Regions from separate parts of the Klebsiella sp. Sb-30 genome, predicted to be linked through region 1. Evidence: predicted binding sites of a transcription regulator. Region 1 holds the regulator's gene; each other region holds the start of a gene.

Region 1 (6,960 bases):
AACCAAGTTCAACCACTTTGGCAAAAACGGACATGCGTTTTAATCGTTCCATTGTTCACTCTGACTTAAAAGTGATTTAGATCACATAATATAGATCATGCTGCAATTGTTACGTTACTATATTGTTAGCTACATAATAAACGCTTCACGCATATCACCTGTACGCTTCTTATCAAGGTCATCATGAGTCTGTTTCCTGTCATCGTGATTTTCGGCTTATCGTTTCCGCCGATCTTCTTTGAGCTGCTAATATCGCTGGCCATTTTCTGGCTGGTACACCGGCTGCTGGTTCCCACCGGCATCTATGATTTTGTCTGGCACCCTGCACTGTTTAATACCGCGTTATATTGCTGCCTTTTTTATCTGATATCGCGTTTGTTCGTTTGAGGTCGATGTGAAAACACTAACAAGAAATATCTTCCGTACCGCAATCACTGTGATACTGGTTATCCTGGCATTTGTCGCGATTTTTCGCGCCTGGGTCTATTACACCGCGTCTCCCTGGACGCGCGACGCGCGATTCAGCGCCGACATCGTGGCTATCGCACCCGATGTATCCGGGCTGATTTCCCAGGTAAATATCAAGGATAACCAGCTGGTTAAGAAAGACCAGGTTTTGTTTGTGATTGACCAGCCGCGTTATCAGAAAGCCCTCGAAGAAGCTCAGGCCGACGTTTCCTATTACCAGACTCTGGCGCAGGAAAAACGTGTTGAAGCCGGCCGCCGTAACAGGCTGGGCGTACAGGCGATGTCTCGTGAAGAGATAGACCAGGCCAATAACGTCTTACAAACGGTAGAGCATCAGCTGGCGAAAGCCGTGGCCAGCCGGGATCTGGCAAAGCTCGATCTTGAACGCACGGTTGTCCGCGCGCCGGCCGATGGTTGGGTGACCAACCTCAACGTTTACAACGGTGAATTTATTACCCGTGGCTCGACAGCCGTGGCGCTGGTTAAGCAAAACACCTTTTACGTGGTGGCCTACCTTGAAGAGACCAAACTGGAAGGGGTACGTCAGGGATACCGTGCGGAAATTACCCCGCTGGGAAGCAGCCGCTCGATTAAAGGTACGGTGGATAGCATCGCCGCCGGGGTGACCAACGCCAGCAGCAGCAGCGACGCCAAAGGGATGGCTTCCGTGGATTCTAACCTTGAATGGGTTCGTCTGGCGCAGCGTGTGCCGGTCCGCATTCGACTCGACAAGCAGCAGGGCAATCTGTGGCCAGCGGGGACAACCGCGACGGTGGTGATTACCGGTAAAGAAGACCGCGATACAACCCAGGTGAACTTCTTCCAGAAACTGGCGATGCGCCTGCGTGAGTTTGGTTAATCGCCATGGGGATCTTCACCATTTCTCCCCGGCACCTGCGCTTCGCGATTAAATTAGCGTGTGCGGTGGTGCTGGCACTCTTTGTCGGCTTCCATTTTCAACTGGAAACGCCGCGCTGGGCGGTACTCACGGCGGCCATTGTCACCGCGGGTCCCGCGTTTGCCGCCGGCGGAGAACCTTATTCTGGCGCGATCCGCTATCGCGGGATGCTGCGTATTGTCGGGACGTTTATCGGCTGTATTGCCGCGCTGGCGATAATCATTCTGATGATTCGCGCGCCGCTGCTGATGATGCTGGTGTGCTGTCTGTGGGCGGGTTTCTGCACCTGGATCTCCTCGCTGGTTCGCGTCGAAAACTCCTATGCCTGGGGGCTGGCAGGCTATACCGCGCTGATCATTATTATCACCATTCATACCGATCCGATGCTGGCGCCGCAGTTTGCCGTTGAGCGTTGCAGCGAGATTGTGGTGGGGATTGTCAGCGCCATTATGGCGGACCTGTTATTTTCCCCGCGCTCGATTAAGAAAGAGATCGATCTTGAGCTGGATAACCTGCTGATCGAACAGTACCGCCTGATGCAACTTTGTGTGGCGCATGGCGACAGCGAAGTGGTTGATAAAGCATGGGGTTCGCTGGTGCGTCGGACCAGTGCGCTGGAAGGAATGCGCAGCAACCTGATTATGGAGTCCTCGCGCTGGGCCAGGGTCAATCAGCGCCTGAAGGCCATTAATACTCTTTCTTTAACGCTGATTACTCAGGCCTGCGAAACGTACCTGATCCAGAATTCGCGCCCGGAAATCGTGACCAATGATTACCGCGAGCTGTTTGCCGAGCCGGTTGAAACCGTACAGGACGTCCATCGACAGCTGAAAAGAATGCGCCGTTTTCTGACCTGGAAGGGGGAGCACAATACGCCGGTCACTATTTACAGCTGGGTTGGCGCCGCGACACGCTATCTGCTGTTGAAGCGCGGCGTGGTCGGCAATACCAGGATCAGCCGGGTTGAAGATGAAGTGCTGCAGGGTGAGGTGGTGATAAAGGCAGGGTCCGCCGAGCGTCATCATGCGATGGTCAACTTCTGGCGCACCTCCATTTCCTGCATTCTTGGGACGCTGTTCTGGCTGTGGACCGGCTGGACGTCCGGTAGCGGGGCGATGGTGATGATTGCGGTGGTGACGTCGCTCGCCATGCGCCTGCCCAACCCACGAATGGTGGCAATAGATTTTCTCTACGGTACGCTGGCGGCCTTACCGCTGGGGGCGCTGTTCTTCCTGGTGATTATGCCCGCTACGCAGCAGAGTATGCTGCTGCTGTGTATCAGCCTGGCGGCGATGGCGTTCTTTATTGGTATTGAGGTACAAAAACGGCGACTGGGTTCGCTGGGGGCGCTGGCGAGTACCATCAACATTCTGGTACTGGATAACCCTATGCAGTTTCAGTTCAGCCAGTTTCTTGATAGCGCGCTGGGCCAGATCGTCGGCTGTTTTCTGGCGCTGATGGTGATTCTGCTGGTGCGGGATAATTCACAAGCGCGTACCGGACGTGTGCTGCTGAATCAGTTTGTTTCGGCCGCGGTGTCATCCCTGACGACCAATACCTCTCGCCGTAAAGAGAACCATTTGCCGGCGCTTTATCAGCAGCTGTTCCTCTTGCTGAATAAGTTCCCCGGCGATATCGCCCGTTTCCGCCTGGCGCTGACCCTGATTATTGCCCATCAGCGTCTGCGGGATGCGCCTGTGCCGGTGAACGACGATCTGTCGGCATTTCACCGCCAGCTGCGCCGCACTGCGGACCATGTGATTTCCGCAGGCAGCGATGATAAACGACGTCGCTATTTTGCTCGTTTGTTAGAAGAGCTGGACGTTTATCAGGAAAAACTGCAGGTCTGGGAGGCGTCACCGCAGGTGACGGAACCGGTCCGACGGCTGGTGGATATGTTGCGTAAGTACCAGCATGTATTGACCAATAGCTAACTACCTGAACCGACGCTGAAGCGTCGGTTTTTTTATCACTATACTTAATCGTCGGGGATATTCGCGTTTCGTTCAGGGAAGCTGGGAGAGAAAACCCGGCGCGTGGAGGCATAGGCAGTATTGGCAGGTGGCAATAGCGCGATGTTGACAGGGTGTGGGCGATGACTATCTATACATTTGATTTTGATGATATAGCCGATCAGCAGGATTTCTATCGTGAATTTTCGCGGAGCTTCTCGCTCAACCGCGAGCAGGTGAACAATCTGGACTCATTGTGGGAAGCCGTCACCAGCGGTCTGCTGCCGCTGCCGCTGGAGATTGAGTTTATTCACTTAAGCGATAAGCAGCGTCGGCGCTTTGGCGCCTTGATATTGCTGTTTGATGAAGCGGAAGAAGAGCTGGAAGGGGAGCTACGGTTTAACGCCAGGCAGGCATAAAAAAGCCCCCGACAAGCGGGGGCAAGTCGTCGGATAAGACGACGAGGGTTTATTTGTACAACTCAGCTGTAGCGTGCCAGCTATCGCCGGTACGGGCTTCAATAATACGGTAGCTGCTTGCGCCTTCTTTTTCGGCTTTAGCCGCCAGTTCATGGCGCATATCCATCGGGGCGCTGCCTACCTGAGAAACAGAGATGGTGCCCATCGACTGCAGGTTTTGAGCTTGTTCCGCGTTGACCTGATGTACGGCGGCGCTAGCGCCGAAGGAGAGAACGGAAGCCAGGCCCAGGGATGCGATGATCATTGAACGTTTCATAATCTTTACTCCAACCATTTGTTGCAGCGGCGGGAGGCTTTATATGGGCCTGGGCCGCTGTGAATTATTCGTATTTAGTTCGTAACCGACAATCATTACGTCTTATTTATAAAGCTCTGCCGTAGCGTGCCAGTGGTCACCGGTACGGGCTTCGATGATGCGATAAGAAGACGCACCTTCTTCCTGAGCTTTTTTGTTCAGCATCTCATGCATATCCATCGGGGAAGAACTCACCGCGCCGACGGAAATGGTACCGATTGACTGACGGCCTTGCGCCTGATCGCTGTTGATAGAGTCAGCGGCGAAAGCGCCAAAGGACAGAACAGACAGGATGCTTAGTGCAGCTACAGTTGTTTTGATTTTCATGATGTTCACCTCGTCGAATCTTATTATTGAGGGCTCTTCGTTTCGTGACCCTCATCACAAAATCAAGTATACACTAATCACCAAAAATATTAATACCACGCTAATGGTTGTATGAGTAAATAATTACAAAGAATTGTCGTTTTTATAACGTATAAGAATTAGAAATGTCATTTACTCGCCATAGAAGTCTGATATAGCGATTAAAATCATATAGATAGGGTATTTTGATATTTTGTGCGCTTCTGGCCCGTTCATTCGGTAAAAGTATGTATAGAGGCCGAAAACCACACTAAATGTTAAAGAAATGCAATATTTTTGAAAAGACCCTCTGGTGGGAACCAGAGGGGAGGCTCTCAGAGTTCCTGTTCAAACAGGACGAGAATGGCGTCGTACAGATCTTTGACGGTGAAGCCTCTGGCCGGGGTCGTAAAGATAGTGTCATCGCCGGCAATGCTGCCGAGAATCCCTTCCGCCTTCCCGAGAGAGTCCAGCAGGCGAGCAATCAGCTGCGCAGCGCCCGGGCTGGTATGGATAACCACGACCGCATCGTTATAGTCGATATCCAACACGAGGTTTTTCAGCGGGCTGGAGGTCGTAGGAACGCCAAGTTCGGCAGGCAGGCAATAGACCATCTCCATTTTGGCGTTACGGGTACGAACCGCGCCAAATTTTGTCAACATGCGGGAGACTTTCGATTGGTTGATATTATCGAAACCTTCTTCCTGCAGCGCCTGGACGATTTCACCTTGAGAGCTGAACTTTTCTTCTTTAAGCAGCAGTTTAAACGCTTTAACCAGTTCTTCTTGTTTTGCCGAACTTCGCATAAGTCACCCAAATTATGGTGGTAAAAACAACATCATTATGCATAGTAATGAATTTTTATGCAAATAATCCGCAGGGGGATAAAGTAAATAATGTTATGAAGGGGGCATATTTTAGCAAATAACCCTGCTAAGGAACATGCCTTCATCACAGCGCGTAAATCGCTGTAAAAGTAAACTAAATGTTATGAGAATGATGTTGTTTTGCCGAGTGAGCTGGGTGTATTGTAACCAATAGTCGATCCGGTACTACGTTTTGCTGGATGGTCAGTCTCAGGGATGAAAATGCGAAGCGGATGCATCGCTGCGCACCAGAACGCATTCTTCAACCATACTTATTGTAATTGTTCATCTTGTGAATTAAGGTCCAGGCGACGGAGTAACGAAAGACTATATTAACCATAATAAGGAGTTTAGGATGAAAGTTGCAGTCCTCGGCGCCGCTGGTGGAATCGGCCAGGCGCTTGCCCTACTACTTAAGACCCAACTGCCTTCAGGTTCAGAACTCTCGTTGTACGATATTGCTCCGGTCACGCCGGGCGTGGCGGTTGATCTTAGCCATATTCCTACCGATGTAAAAATCAAAGGTTTCTCCGGTGAAGACGCAACTCCGGCGCTTGTTGGGGCTGATGTGGTGCTGATTTCCGCCGGTGTAGCCCGTAAACCAGGCATGGATCGCTCCGATTTATTTAACGTTAACGCTGGTATCGTGAAGAACCTGGTACAGCAGATAGCGAAAACCTGCCCGCAGGCCTGCATCGGTATCATTACTAACCCGGTGAACACCACGGTGGCCATCGCGGCAGAGGTGCTGAAAAAAGCCGGCGTTTACGATAAGAACAAACTGTTTGGCGTGACCACGCTGGACATCATCCGTTCAAATACCTTTGTGGCTGAGCTGAAAGGTAAATCCGCATCCGACGTTGAAGTGCCGGTTATTGGCGGCCACTCCGGCGTGACCATCCTGCCGCTATTGTCACAGATTGCTGGCGTGAGCTTCAGCGAGCAAGAAGTTGCCGATCTGACAAAACGCATCCAGAACGCCGGCACCGAAGTTGTTGAAGCGAAAGCCGGTGGCGGTTCTGCCACGCTTTCTATGGGGCAGGCGGCCGCCCGCTTTGGTCTTTCCTTAGTGCGTGCGATGCAGGGCGAGAAAGGCGTGGTCGAATGCGCTTATGTTGAAGGTGATGGCCAGTACGCGCGTTTCTTCTCGCAACCGTTACTGCTGGGCAAAAACGGCATCGAAGAGCGTCAGTCGTTCGGTAAGCTGAGCGCATTTGAGCAACAGGCGCTGGAAGGCATGCTCGATACGCTGAAGAAAGATATCGCCCTGGGCGAAGATTTTGTTAACAAGTAATTGTTCTGATTTGCCAATGATATAAACGAGCGGGCAGCCTTGCCCGCTCGCTGTTTTTAACGCCCCTGCCGCTTCCCGCGCTGTTGATTGTTATCAAAATGTGATCGCCTCTGCAACTTCGGCAATCCCTTCCTGATTCTTGATTTTTTGGTCACGCTACGACCGAATTTCCACCCGGCTCTTAAGGCGGGGCTGGTTTTGACTGGCTTATATTGATTTCACCTTGCCGCCATCACCGGGAAAAAAATGACCTCCTTAATGCTTAAGCGCAGTGATTACTTCACGAGTGCCGCCCATCCGGTGGCGGTGGAGCACCGCTGCCCGCAGGATATCTTCCCCCTGCATCGCCATGATTTTGACGAA
Region 2 (6,960 bases), 480 kb from region 1:
GGTGCTAACCCAGTCTATCGTCGCCCGTACCGAGCGGCGCAGCGGGCTGGCGGACATTTTTGCCAGCGGCGTGTAACTTTAACCTTCAGCCGCTAGCCGGGGATCGCCGGCTCAACCGCCAGCGGTTTCCCCGGCTGGCGCAGCGCTTAGCCGGGGAAAATGTGAGATGAGCTGGCTCCGGGGGGCGGAGGAGAGGTCGCCCGGATAAGGCGTTTACGCCGCGATCCGCGGCGGTGACATCAGCCGAGATCGGCCATCATGACTTTGGAGCGACGCTGGTAGTTGTACATCTCTTTCTTACTTTCCGGCAGCAGATCGATATCGACCGGCGTAAAGCCGCGCTCCTGGAACCAGTGAATACTGCGGGTAGTAAGGACAAACAATTTGCTCAATCCCATCTGCTTCGCCTGGGTGGCAATGCGGTTCAGCAGCACTTCCCCGCGCGATGAGCTGCGATAGTCCGGATGCACCGCGACGCAGGCCATTTCGCCGATTTTCTCTTCCGGGAACGGATAGAGCGCAGCGCAGGCAATCGTGGTGTTATCGCGCTGAATAATCGTGAATTTATCGATTTCCATCTCCAGCTGTTCGCGGGAGCGGCGCACCAGAATGCCCTGTTGCTCCAGCGGGCTAATCAGCTCAAGAATACCGCCGATATCGTTAATGGTGGCGCGGCGAATCTGCTCGGCGCTTTCCATGACGATCTGGGTGCCGATACCGTCGCGTGAGAACAGCTCCTGCAGCAGCGCCCCGTCTTCCTGATAGCTGATCAGGTGACAACGCCGCACGCCGCTGCGGCAGGCCTTAACCGCACCGCGCAGAAAACGCACCGTGCCGGAGTTGTAATCCTCTTCCGCCTCCAGCTCTTCCACACGCGCCTGAGCTTCGTTGGGGAACAGTTCGGAAACAATCACTCCATCCTGGTTGTAAACCCCCTGCGACGAGCAGAAACCGATCATCTTTTCCGCCTTCAGCTTAACGGCCAGCTGGGTGGCAATTTCTTCCGAGGTCAGATTGAAGCTTTCGCCGGTGACGGAAACGGCAACCGGGCCCATCAGCACGATAGCGCCGTTATCCAGCTGGCGATGGATCGCCTCTTCATCAATACGGCGGATGCGCCCGCTATGGCAATAATCCACGCCGTCGTCGACGCCCAGCGGCTGAGCGATAATAAAGTTTCCGCTCACCACGTTGATATGGGCGCCCTGCAGCGGGGTATTATTCAGGCTCATTGACAGACGCGCGGTAATTTCCAGCTGCAGCATGCCCGCAGCCTGTTTCACCAGTTCGAGGGTTTTGGCGTCGGTGACGCGGGTCTGTTTATGGTAGACCGGTTCGTGGTGATGCTCTGCCAGATTGGCATCAATCTGCGGGCGTGCGCCATAGACCACCACCAGGCGGATGCCCAGGCTATGCAAAAGGCCAATGTCATTGACAATACTGGAGAAATTCTCATGCTCGATTGCTTCGCCGCCGAGCATGATGACAAACGTTTTTCCCCGATGAGCGTTAATATAGGGGACAGAATGGCGGAATCCTTCTACCAGTTCAGTGCGACGCTCCTTCACCATGACCCAACCCTCAATGCATGATTATTCGTAATTAGTGTATTTTTATTCTGTTTTGGCGTTAAACGCAAGTCTAAATTTGCGACGAAACTGATAAAAATCTGTGATCAAATGCGTACTGCCTAAGATTGTTTACCCTTTTATTGATGACAGGTTATGCAGCTTTCGTTAAAGTTTCCGGTCAATCTGTCTGTTTTGAGTACGAATACGTTTTATTGCTTGGGAGTGGCATGCCGGGATACAAGTCAGGATTAAGCCGCCGTCGTTTTTTACAGGGGGCGGGCGCAATGTGGTTAATGAGCGTCAGCCCGCTGGGTTTAGCGGCCGCCGCGCAGGTCGTCGCCGTACGCGTCTGGCCGTCGTCAACCTATACGCGCGTTACGGTAGAATCCAGTCATGTGCTGAAATATCGGCAGTTTGCGTTGAGCAATCCGGAACGGCTGGTGGTGGATCTGGAAGGCGTCAATCTTAACTCCGTGCTAAAAGGCATGGGGGCGAGTATTCGCGATGATGACCCTTATATTAAGTCCGCGCGCGTCGGCCAGTTTGATCCGCAAACCGTGCGCATGGTCTTTGAACTCAAACAGAACATCAAGCCGCAGCTCTTTGCCCTGGCACCGGTGGCCGGCTTTAAAGAACGTCTGGTGATGGATCTCTATCCTGCGACCGCCACCGATGTTCAGGATCCGCTGCTGGCGTTACTGGAAGATTACAACAAAGGCGATCTCGACCGTCAGGTCCCGCCGGCAGAAAGCGGGCCGAAGCCGGGTAAAGCCGGGCGCGACCGACCTATTGTGATCATGCTTGACCCGGGCCACGGCGGCGAAGACACCGGCGCGATCGGCAAATACCATACCCGTGAGAAAGATGTGGTGCTGCAGATTGCCCGTCGGCTACGGGCGCTGATCGAAAAAGAGGGCAACATGCGCGCCTACATGACCCGCAATGAAGATGTCTTCATTCCGCTGAAGGTTCGCGTGGCCAAAGCACAAAAGCAGCGCGCCGATCTGTTCGTTTCGATTCACGCCGATGCCTTTACCAGCCGACAGCCGCGAGGCTCATCGGTATTTGCCCTGTCGACCAAAGGGGCCACCAGTACCGCCGCGAAATTCCTCGCGCAGACCCAGAACGCCTCTGACCTGATCGGGGGGGTCAGCAAGAGCGGCGATCGCTATGTCGACCATACGATGTTCGATATGGTGCAGTCGCTGACCATCGCCGATAGCCTGAAGTTTGGTAAGGCGGTGCTGCAAAAAATGGGAAAAATCAATAATTTGCATAAAAACCAGGTCGAACAGGCGGGCTTCGCGGTGCTGAAAGCGCCGGATATTCCGTCGATCCTGGTGGAGACGGCGTTTATCAGTAACGTAGAAGAAGAGCGTAAGCTGAAAACGGCGACTTTCCAGCAGCAGGTGGCTGAGTCGATACTGGCGGGGATTAAAGCCTACTTCGCCGATGGCGCCACGCTGGCAAGGCGCGGATAATACGGGAGCGGGAGATGGCGCTACTGAAGAGCGTGCACGGCGGTAATACCCGAGAAGCCGCTGCGCTGCTGGGCATTGAGGCGCAGCAGCTGCGGGATTTCAGCGCCAATATTAATCCTCTTGGCATGCCCGAGAGCGTCAGACGGGCGCTTATCGATAATCTTGCCCTGGCGGAGCGCTACCCTGACGTTGAATACCAGCAGCTGCACCTTGCGCTGGCGGAGCACCACCGTATTCCCGCATCGTGGGTCCTGGCAGGCAATGGCGAAACCGAATCCATTTTTACGCTCGTTCACGGGCTGAAGCCGCGCACGGCGATGGTGGTGAAACCTGGTTTTGCAGAATATCGCCGCGCGCTGCAGACGGTCGATTGCACTCTCCTCGAGTTCGCGCTGCGTGAAGAGGATGGCTGGCAGTTGACCGACGCGATTCTCGATGTGCTGACGCCAGAGCTGGACTGTTTGTTCCTCTGTACGCCCAATAATCCGACCGGCCTGCTGCCGGCACGCCCGCTGCTTGACGCGATTGCCGCCCGCTGCCGGGACGCCGGCATCGCGCTTATTCTTGATGAAGCGTTTATTGATTTCATTCCTGACCAGCCGGGATTTATCCCCTTTCTACAGCATAATCCGCATATCTGGGTGCTCCGCTCACTCACCAAATTCTACGCCATTCCCGGCCTGCGTCTGGGCTATCTGGTTAACAGCGATGAACGGGCGGTAGCCCGCCTGCGCGAAAAACAAATGCCGTGGTCGATCAACGCGTTTGCCGCTCTGGCAGGGGAAATAGCGCTCAAGGATAGCGCCTATCAGCAGGCCACCTGGCGATGGCTGGCGCAGGAGGGAAGTCGATTTTATCAGGCTCTCCGTCAGCTTCCTGGCCTGACCGTGTATCCGGGGCGGGCGAACTATCTTTTTTTACGTTGCCATCTCCCGGAGCCCGATCTGCAGCAGGCGTTGCTGCAGCAGCATATCTTGATTCGCAGCTGCGCTAACTATCCGGGACTGGGAAACGGTTATTACCGCGTGGCGATTCGCAGCCCTGAGGAGAATCAACGGCTGCTTACGGCGCTCAGCGCCATCCTTTCCGCCCCCCTCTGACTGCAAGCGACCGGCTCATCCGTATGGCATAATAGCCCGCCTGTTGCTTCAGACACCCGGTCTGACGAGAGTCCGGATGCAGCAGCAGGGTAACCAACAGGTGCAAGGGAAGGGGGTGAAACGCCTCCGCAGCCCCCGCTGCTGTGATGCTGACAACCCCGTAAATACCACCGGCCGCGAATCCGGGAAGGGCGGGCGAGGATGACGCTAAGCCAGAAAACCTGCCTGTCGGTCATTACCAACAACTTCGGTGGGAAGTGGGTTGCTCAGATGCGTGCCGTCGCAAGACGGCGTCAGGCGCACCTTTACACCCCGACCACTCTGAACAGGAACAGGGTATGGCGGTACGACTCCATTCATCCATTGCCGCCCGCTGGCGGGCGGCAACGAGGCCCGGGCGATGACGTTACTTGCCTGGTGCGTGGCCTGGATGCTCGATTTTATCATCGGCGACCCGCCGCGCTGGCCGCATCCGGTGCGCTGGATCGGCAATCTCATCACCTTGACTCAACGTATCGTGCGCCGCTATTGCCATCGCGACCGCGCGCTGCGCATCGGCGGCGCGCTGATGTGGCTGACGGTGGTCGGTCTGACCTGGCTCCTCTCCTGGAGCGTACTGAAACTGGCGGCAAGTCTCCATCCCTGGCTAGGCTGGGGCGTTGAAGTGTGGATGATCTTTACGGTCCTGGCCGGCCGCTGCCTTGCGGATTCCGCCCGGGAAGTCGAACGCCCGCTGCGCGCGGGCGATGTGGCGCTAAGCCGGGAAAAGCTCTCATGGATTGTCGGGCGCGAGACCTCACAGCTCCAGCCTGAACAGATAAATCGCGCGGTGGTGGAGACGGTTGCAGAAAACACTGTCGATGGCATTATTGCGCCGCTGTTTTTCCTGCTGCTGGGCGGCGCGCCGCTGGCGATGGCCTATAAAGCGGTCAACACCCTCGACTCCATGGTGGGGTATAAACATGAAAAATATCGCGCTATTGGTATGGTCAGCGCCCGCCTTGACGATGTTGCGAACTGTATTCCCGCGCGTTTGAGCTGGCTGCTGTTCAGCCTCGCGGCGTGGTTATGTCGCTATGATGGCGCGGGCGCCCTGCGTATTGGCTGGCGCGATCGCTATCAACACAGCAGCCCCAACTGCGCGTGGTCGGAAGCCAGCGTCGCCGGCGCGTTAGGCGTCCGACTCGGCGGCCCGAATGACTATTTTGGCCAGCGGGTGGACAAACCCTGGATTGGCGACGCCGTACGCGATATTTCGGTCGAGGATATTCCCCGTGCCCTGCGTCTGATGTGGGTCGCCTCGACGCTGGCGCTGGTGATGTTTATGGCCGCGCGGTATCTATGGACAGGGATGGCCTGAAAAGAGATCCGCATGGCCTTCTGGCAGCGGGGCAGTAGCAGCATAAAACAGAGCAGGATGGGAGAATAATGCGAGAAAACGCGAACGAGGAGGCCTCATGACGCAGGCAATCATGTTGCAGGGAACGGCATCCGATGTAGGTAAAAGCGTGCTGGTGGCCGGTTTATGCCGCATTTTTTATCAGGATGGCCGGCGTACGGCGCCGTTTAAATCGCAGAATATGGCGCTTAATTCGGGGATCACGGCAGACGGTAAAGAGATGGGCCGGGCGCAGATCTTTCAGGCCGAAGCCGCCGGTATCGAACCCGACGTGCGGATGAATCCTGTCTTGCTGAAACCCACCAGCGACCTGAAAGCTCAGGTGGTGCTGATGGGCAAAGTGGCGACCGATATGGATGCGGTGAGCTACCACGAGTATAAACCGCGCCTGCGCGAACAGATCCTCTCGGTCTACCGCAGCCTGGCGCAGGAGTATGATGTGCTGGTGCTGGAAGGGGCCGGTAGCCCGGCGGAGATCAACCTGCGCGATCGCGATATCGTCAATATGGGGATGGCGGAGATGGCGCAGTGCCCGGTGATCCTGGTTGCCGATATCGACAGAGGGGGCGTCTTTGCCGCGATCTACGGGACGCTGGCGCTGCTTGAGGAGCAGGAGCGCGCCAGGGTGAAAGGGGTGATCATCAATAAATTCCGCGGCGACATCGCGCTACTCTATTCCGGAATCGAACAGATCGAAGCATTAACCGGCGTCCCCGTACTGGGAGTGCTGCCGTGGCTGGAGGTCGATCTGGAGGATGAAGATAGCGTGGCGCTGCAGAAAGGGAAGTATCTGAGCACCGCGAAGCGCGAGATCGACATCGCGGTCGTGCAGCTTCCCCATACCTCAAACTTCACCGATTTCAACGCGCTGGCGGCGCAGCCGGATGTCCGCGTGCGCTACGTGAGACGCCCGCAGGAGCTGGCGCAGGCCGATTTGGTTATCCTGCCCGGCAGTAAAAATACGCTGGGCGATCTGCAGTGGCTGCACGACTGTGGGATGGCGGCGGGTGTCTTGCAGGCGCATCAGCAGGGGATTCCGCTGCTGGGGATCTGCGGCGGCTATCAAATGCTGGGCGAGACAATTGTCGATGAGGTGGAATCCGGCCTCGGGACGCAGCCCGGCCTCGGTCTGCTCAATACCGTGACGCAGTTTGCCCGACATAAAACCACCACTCAGGTCGAGGCGACAATGGCGAACGCGCTGCCGGACTGGCTGGCCGGAGCGTCTGCTCTGCGGGTGCGAGGTTACGAAATTCATATGGGGAAAACGACTCTTAACGGGAGCTGTCGTCCGTTGATGCAGCTGGAGAAACAGGGTGAGCTGGTGGCGGATGGCGCAATGACGGATGACGGACTCGTATTCGGCACTTATCTGCACGGCCTGTTCGACAGCGATGATTTCACCCGCG
Region 3 (6,960 bases), 660 kb from region 1:
AGGATCGCGCAGTCCAGCTTGCCGCTGTCCAGCTGGGCCAGCAGCTGATGCGTTTGGGCTTCATGCAGGTACATTTCCAGCTTGGGAAACGTCTGGTGCAGCATCGGTATGATTTGTGGCAACAGGTAAGGACCAATGGTCGGAATCAGGCCAATATGCAGCGGCCCGGACATGGTTTCACCCTGTTGACTTGCCATTTCCTTGAGCACTTTGACTTCGCGTAACACGGTACGCGCCTGATCCACCAGCAACAGTCCGGCCTGGGTAAACAGAACCTTACGGCTGGTGCGCTCCAGCAACATGACCCCAAGTTCATCCTCCAGCTTGCGAATTTGTCCGCTAAGCGTGGGTTGGCTGACGTGGCAGGAGTCCGCCGCGCGCCGGAAGTGGCGGTGCTCGGCTAGCGCAACCAGGTATTCAAGATCGCGAATATTCATTATTCATCCTCCGTCGCCATGATAGTTCATGGCGATAGATAGCATAGCAACGAACGATTATCCCTATCAAGTTTTCTGTTCAATAATAAACCCAGAAACGAGGCAAAAGTCAGAAAATCACGACATTGCCTCAGCATATTCCCTGACCAGATAACTAAAGCCAACGTGAACTTTTGCGGACCTTGTGTCCGCTTTTTTTTGCATAAAAAAGCCCGGACATAGCCCGAGCCTCTTTTCTCACTCATCCCACTGGAATCATTCAGGAGCGGCGAGGATTTACACCAGACGCTGTTTCGCGTCAGCAATCGCCTGGGCAACCTGCTTCGGCGAGACGCCGCCTTTTGCCGAGCGCTTATCCAGACAAGACTGCAGCGACAGAATCGGATAGACATCGTCGGCAATCACGCTGCTAAACTTCTGCAGGTCGGCCAGCGCCAGATCTTCCAGCGGTTTGCCCTGGGCGATCGCTTCAACAACCGCTTCCCCGACAATATGGTGCGCTTCACGGAACGGTACGCCTTTTGCAACCAGATAATCCGCCAGTTCGGTCGCATTTGCGTAGCCCTGCTGCGCCGCCTCTTCACAACGCGGACGCTTGACCTGAATACCATCCAGCACCAGCGTCGCCATATGCAGGCAGTCAAGCCAGGTATCGAGCGCGTCGAACAGCCCTTCTTTGTCTTCCTGCATATCTTTATTGTAGGCCAGCGGCAGACCTTTCAGAGTCATCATCATTCCGGTCAGGGCACCCTGAACACGGCCACATTTTCCGCGGATAAGTTCGAGCGCATCCGGATTCTTTTTCTGTGGCATCAGCGAGGAACCGGAGGTAACGCGATCGGATAATTCAATAAAACCGGCTTCGCCCGTATTAAAGAAAATCAGATCTTCGGCGAAACGTGACAGGTGAACCATGCCAATCGACGCATCGGAGAGCAGCTCCAGTACGTGGTCACGGTCAGAAACGCTGTCCAGGCTATTGCGGGTCGCCGAAGCAAAACCCAGCCAGTCAGCCAGCTGCTCGCGATCGATATCATAGGCGGTACCCGCCAGCGCACCGCAGCCCAGAGGGCTGACGTCCAGACGCTTAAGGGTATCCTGCAGGCGGCTTTCATCCCGCGCCAGCATCTCAACGTAGGCCAGGCACCAGTGGGCGAACGTCACCGGCTGCGCACGCTGCAGGTGGGTATAACCCGGCATAACGGCATCCTGGTTGTTCTGCGCCGTATCCACCAGCGCGCTTTGCAGCTGGCGGTTCGCAGAGAGTAGCTCCGCAACGGTATCTTTACACCACAGCTTCAGGTCGGTTGCGACCTGATCGTTACGGCTCCGCCCGGTATGCAATTTTTTACCCAGCTGGCCCACTTTGTCGATCAGTTTACCTTCCACCCAGCTGTGGATATCTTCCGCATCGCTTGCAAGAATTTGCTGCGGATTCGCCCGCACCTCTTCCAGCAGCACGCTGAGCGCCTCTTCCAGCTGCTGCTGCTCAGCGGCACTCAGAACGCCCACCGTCACCAGCGCTTTAGACCAGGCAACAGAGCCAACGATATCCTGCTCCGCCAGGCGATAGTCGAAGCGCAAAGAGTCGTTGAACTGCTTGAACCGCTGATCTGCTGCCTGAGTAAAACGCCCGCCCCAAAGTGCCATAACCATTTTCCTTAAATTCGTTTAGTTCTGCCGGGTGACGCTTCGCTAACCCGACCTACAGTCTTGTAGGCCCGGCCAGCAATACGCCGCCGGGCATGAAATATTAAGCCAGAATACGCGTGCCGATAGGCGTGCCATTAAATAATGCCGGCAGCTGTTCCGCGTGACGCCAGGAGGCGATATCCACCGGGCGTCCCAGCGCGCGCGCCGCATCCAGCGCGGCATTCACCTTGACGATCATGCCGTCAGTGATAATGCCTTGTTCGATCAGCTGCTCCGCCTTCGCCGCGGTCATCTCCGCGATGCGCTGGCCTTTACCATCGAGAATACCGCTGACATCGGAAAGCAGAATCAGATCCGCGCCGAGGGTCGCCGCCAGCGCAGTGGCCGCCTGGTCAGCATTCACGTTCATCAGCTCTCCTTCATCGGTCACGCCGATCGAACTGACTACCGGCAGGTAGCCGCCGGCCAGCAGGGTGTTAATCAGCGCCGGCGATCCCGGCTGCGCCAGGCCAACGTGGCCCAGATCTTCATCAAGCTGAGTGACCTTCACGCTATCACCATCGCCAAGGAAAAGGCCAACGGACATAATATGGTGTTTCTTCGCCCATGCCAGCAGCGTCTTATTCGCGGTTCCCGCCAGCGCACCGGTAATAATGTCGATCTGATCCGCAGGCGTCACCCGCAGACCGTTTTTCTTGTTCACCGGCAGGTTGAGCTGCTTCATCAGCTCATCCACCACACAGCCGCCGCCGTGAACAATAACCAGCGGGCGATGATGCGTTTCACGATAATTGACCAGCGCGGTAAACAGACGCTCCAGCGCTTCTTCGCTGTCGAGTAAAACGCCGCCGAGTTTGATAATTAATGGGTTCATCATCACACCTTAAATAAGAGACTGCGTTTCAGCGAAGCCGAAACGAATATTCGCGCACTGTACTGCCTGTGCTGCCGCGCCTTTCAGCAGGTTATCTTCCGCCGCCACCACGATGATATGCTGGTCCTGAACCGCAAAACCGATATCACAGAATGGCAGACCTACGACGTTTTTCAATGCGGGCACGCCTTTATCGTATAAACGTACCAATGGCTTATCGGCATACGCCTGCTGGAACACACCGGCAACCTGCTCTTTGCTGACGCCCGGCTTCAGGCGGCAGGTAATGGTTTCCAGAATCCCACGTTTAAAGTTGCCGAGATGAGGCGTAAAAATCACCTCTGCGCCAAGATGGGTCGAGATTTCCGGGTGGTGACGATGGTTGAACACGCCATACGGCTGCAGACTGACTTCACAGAAGCTATTGCCGATGGCCGCTTTACGTCCCGCACCGCTGACGCCGCTGGTGGCGTTGATCACCGGCCACTGGGTAAGATCCAGCAGGTCCGCATCGATCAACGGCTTCAGCGACAGCTGAGCCGCCGTTGGATAGCAGCCCGGTACGGCGACCAGATTCGCCTCTTTCAGTTTGTCGACGCTCCACTCTGCCAGGCCATATACCGCCTGCTCAAGCAGGGCCGGATGCTGATGAGTAAAGCCGTAATATTTTTCGTAGAACGCACCGTCATTTACGCGGAAGGCGCCGGATAAGTCGAACACCACGCAGCCTGCGGCAAGGAACTGCGGCGCCAGCTCGTGGCTCACTTCATGGGCGGTAGCGAGGAAGACGACATCCACCCCGGCGCTAAATTCGCTGATATCTGACATCGGCTGCAGCGGTAAATCCACAATGCCTTTCAGCTGCGGATGCAAATCGGAAATTGATTTCCCTGCATCATTGCTTTGCGCGGAGACCGTCAAAGCGGTTATGGTCATATGAGGATGGCGATTTACATAGGTCACTAGCTCTGCGCCGGCATAACCGCTGGCACCCACAATCAGCGTCTTCAACATCGGGGCTCTTCACCTTCTTACGTCATATTTGTCCAGGAAGCATTTCTCTTCCTCACCCTGTTAAGCCGTAAGCACTTTCCCTACATTTTATGGGTTTTCTTACGCTCAACGATAATGTATTTTTATTCACTAATACTGCATGAATATTGATACTATCATGACCCGAGGTGTGTCAACAATGAAAAACAATTTACCACCCTTTATCGAGATTTACCGCGCATTGATCGCCACACCTTCCATCAGCGCAACCGAAGAGGCGCTGGATCAAAGTAATGAGACTTTAATCAATTTACTCGCCGGCTGGTTCCGCGAAATCGGCTTCAATGTCGAAGTGCAGCCGGTGCCAGATACGCGCAACAAATTCAATATGCTGGCCAGTACCGGCCACGGCGCTGGCGGCCTGCTTCTCGCCGGCCATACGGATACCGTTCCCTTTGATGACGGCCGCTGGACCCGCGATCCTTTCACCCTCACCGAGCACGAAAACAAGCTGTACGGCCTCGGCACCGCCGACATGAAAGGCTTTTTTGCCTTTATTCTTGATGCACTGCGCGATGTCGATGTCAGTAAGCTGAAAAAGCCGCTCTACATCCTGGCTACCGCCGATGAAGAGACCAGCATGGCCGGCGCCCGTTACTTTGCCGAAACGACCCTGCTACGCCCGGATTGCGCCATCATCGGCGAACCAACCTCTCTGCAGCCGGTACGCGCGCACAAAGGCCATATGTCCAACGCCATCCGTATCCAGGGGCAGTCCGGCCACTCCAGCGATCCGGCGCGCGGCGTCAACGCCATTGAGCTGATGCACGATGCCATTGGTCGCATCATGCAGCTGCGCGACTCGCTGAAAGAGCGCTATCACTACGATGCCTTCACCGTACCCTATCCGACGCTCAACCTCGGGGCTATCCATGGCGGCGACGCGTCAAACCGAATCTGCGCCTGCTGCGAGCTGCATATGGATATTCGCCCGCTTCCGGGCATGACGCTCAACGATCTCAACGGACTGCTGGATGAAGCGCTGGCACCGGTTAGCGAACGCTGGCCGGGTCGCCTGACCGTCTCCGAGCTGCATCCGCCGATTCCGGGTTACGAATGCCCGCCGGACCACCGGCTGGTCCAGGTCGTTGAAAAGCTACTCGGCGCACAAACTGAAGTCGTGAACTACTGCACCGAAGCGCCGTTTATTCAGACGCTCTGCCCGACGCTGGTTTTAGGTCCAGGCTCTATTAATCAGGCCCACCAGCCGGATGAATATCTGGAAACCCGCTTTATCAAGCCGACCCGTGAGCTGATTACGCAGGTTGTCCACCATTTCTGCTGGCACTAAAAGCCAGCGGATCCCGCCCCTTTTCCTGGGGCGGGACGGTGATTCTGGTCACATTTCCATAAGCAACGCTTATCAAGCGACGTCTGAGTTAAATTTCGCAAATTGCCGCCATTTATTCGTTTGCTGAAGCGATTTCGCAACAATTGACGTGGGGGTTTTTACGTGGCTTTATAAAAGACGGCTGCTTATCCGCCGCTCAACGTTGCAGAGTGCCGGGTATAACAAAATAAAATGAGATGGGGTGTCTGGGGTAACATGAACGAACAATATTCCGCTTTGCGTAGTAATGTCAGTATGCTCGGTAAGGTGCTAGGCGATACCATCAAGGATGCACTGGGAGAGAACATTCTTGATCGTGTCGAAACTATCCGTAAATTGTCCAAGTCTTCTCGCGCCGGCAATGAAGCCAATCGCCAGGAATTGCTCACCACGCTGCAAAACTTGTCCAACGACGAGCTGCTGCCGGTCGCTCGCGCCTTCAGCCAGTTCCTGAACCTGGCGAATACGGCGGAGCAGTACCACAGTATTTCGCCAAACGGCGAAGCGGCCAGCAATCCGGAAGTGATTGCCCGCACCCTGAGAAAACTCAAAGACCAACCTCATCTCAACGAAGACACCATTAAAAAAGCGGTGGAGTCCCTGTCTCTGGAGCTGGTGTTAACCGCTCACCCCACCGAGATCACCCGCCGTACGCTGATCCACAAAATGGTGGAAGTGAACAACTGCCTGAAGCAGCTTGATAATAAAGATATCGCGGATTACGAACACCATCAGCTGATGCGCCGTCTGCGCCAGCTGATCGCCCAGTCATGGCATACGGATGAAATCCGTAAGTACCGCCCGACCCCGGTTGATGAAGCGAAATGGGGTTTTGCCGTTGTTGAAAACAGCCTGTGGGAAGGGGTACCAAACTACCTGCGCGAGCTGAATGAACAGCTGGAAGAGAACCTCAACTATCAGCTGCCGGTTGACTTTGTACCGGTGCGCTTCACCTCCTGGATGGGTGGTGACCGCGACGGTAACCCTAATGTGACCGCCGATATCACCCGTCAGGTGCTGCTGCTGAGCCGCTGGAAAGCCACCGACCTGTTCCTGAAAGATATTCAGCTGCTGATTTCCGAACTGTCGATGGTCGAATGTACCGACGAACTGCGGGAGCTGGCCGGTGCGGAAGGCGCGCAGGAACCGTATCGTTATCTGATGAAAAAACTGCGTACCCAGCTGATGGAAACCCAGGCCTGGCTGGAAGCTCGCCTGAAAGGACAGAAGCTGCCGAAACCTGTCGGCCTGATTACCCAGAACGAACAGCTGTGGGAACCGCTTTATGCCTGCTATAAGTCGCTACAGTCCTGCGGCATGGGCATTATCGCCAACGGCGAACTGCTCGATACCCTGCGCCGCGTGAAATCGTTCGGCGTACCGCTCGTGCGTATCGATATTCGTCAGGAAAGCACCCGCCATACCGAAGCGCTGGGGGAGATGACCCGCTATCTCGGCATCGGTGATTACGAAAGCTGGTCAGAAGCCGACAAACAGGCCTTCCTGATCCGCGAACTGAACTCCAAACGCCCGCTGCTGCCACGTCAGTGGGAGCCAAGCAATGAAACCCGCGAAGTGCTCGATACCTGCCGGGTGATCGCCGAAGCGCCGCA

What was found. The regulator ArgR, encoded in region 1, controls arginine synthesis, uptake and breakdown. The targets are predictions, from matches to a motif close to ANTGAATAAAAATACANT.
Region 2: the regulator ArgR is predicted to act here: its motif matches at 1,605-1,622, upstream of argA (amino-acid N-acetyltransferase).
Region 3: the regulator ArgR is predicted to act here: its motif matches at 4,092-4,109, upstream of argC (N-acetyl-gamma-glutamyl-phosphate reductase).

What each region holds. Positions count from the first base shown of each region.
Region 1 covers NZ_CM172749.1:511,394-518,353, forward strand. Annotated here, with positions in the region: gene aaeR (HTH-type transcriptional activator AaeR) at 1-52, opposite strand, end outside; gene aaeX (p-hydroxybenzoic acid efflux pump operon protein AaeX) at 184-387, shown strand; gene aaeA (p-hydroxybenzoic acid efflux pump subunit AaeA) at 395-1,327, shown strand; gene aaeB (p-hydroxybenzoic acid efflux pump subunit AaeB) at 1,333-3,300, shown strand; gene AC236I_RS02455 (barstar family protein) at 3,462-3,737, shown strand; gene yhcN-B (DUF1471 family stress response protein YhcN-B) at 3,787-4,053, opposite strand; gene yhcN (peroxide/acid stress response protein YhcN) at 4,156-4,419, opposite strand; gene argR (transcriptional regulator ArgR) at 4,773-5,243, opposite strand; gene mdh (malate dehydrogenase) at 5,659-6,597, shown strand; gene AC236I_RS02480 (helix-turn-helix domain-containing protein) at 6,844-6,960, shown strand, end outside.
Region 2 covers NZ_CM172749.1:989,506-996,465, forward strand. Annotated here, with positions in the region: gene recD (exodeoxyribonuclease V subunit alpha) at 1-76, shown strand, start outside; gene argA (amino-acid N-acetyltransferase) at 240-1,571, opposite strand; gene amiC (N-acetylmuramoyl-L-alanine amidase AmiC) at 1,799-3,052, shown strand; gene cobD (threonine-phosphate decarboxylase CobD) at 3,067-4,152, shown strand; cobalamin riboswitch at 4,234-4,395, shown strand; gene cbiB (adenosylcobinamide-phosphate synthase CbiB) at 4,553-5,512, shown strand; gene AC236I_RS04780 (cobyric acid synthase) at 5,610-6,960, shown strand, end outside.
Region 3 covers NZ_CM172749.1:5,234,099-5,241,058, forward strand. Annotated here, with positions in the region: gene oxyR (DNA-binding transcriptional regulator OxyR) at 1-437, opposite strand, end outside; gene argH (argininosuccinate lyase) at 714-2,087, opposite strand; gene argB (acetylglutamate kinase) at 2,191-2,967, opposite strand; gene argC (N-acetyl-gamma-glutamyl-phosphate reductase) at 2,974-3,978, opposite strand; gene argE (acetylornithine deacetylase) at 4,157-5,308, shown strand; gene ppc (phosphoenolpyruvate carboxylase) at 5,564-6,960, shown strand, end outside.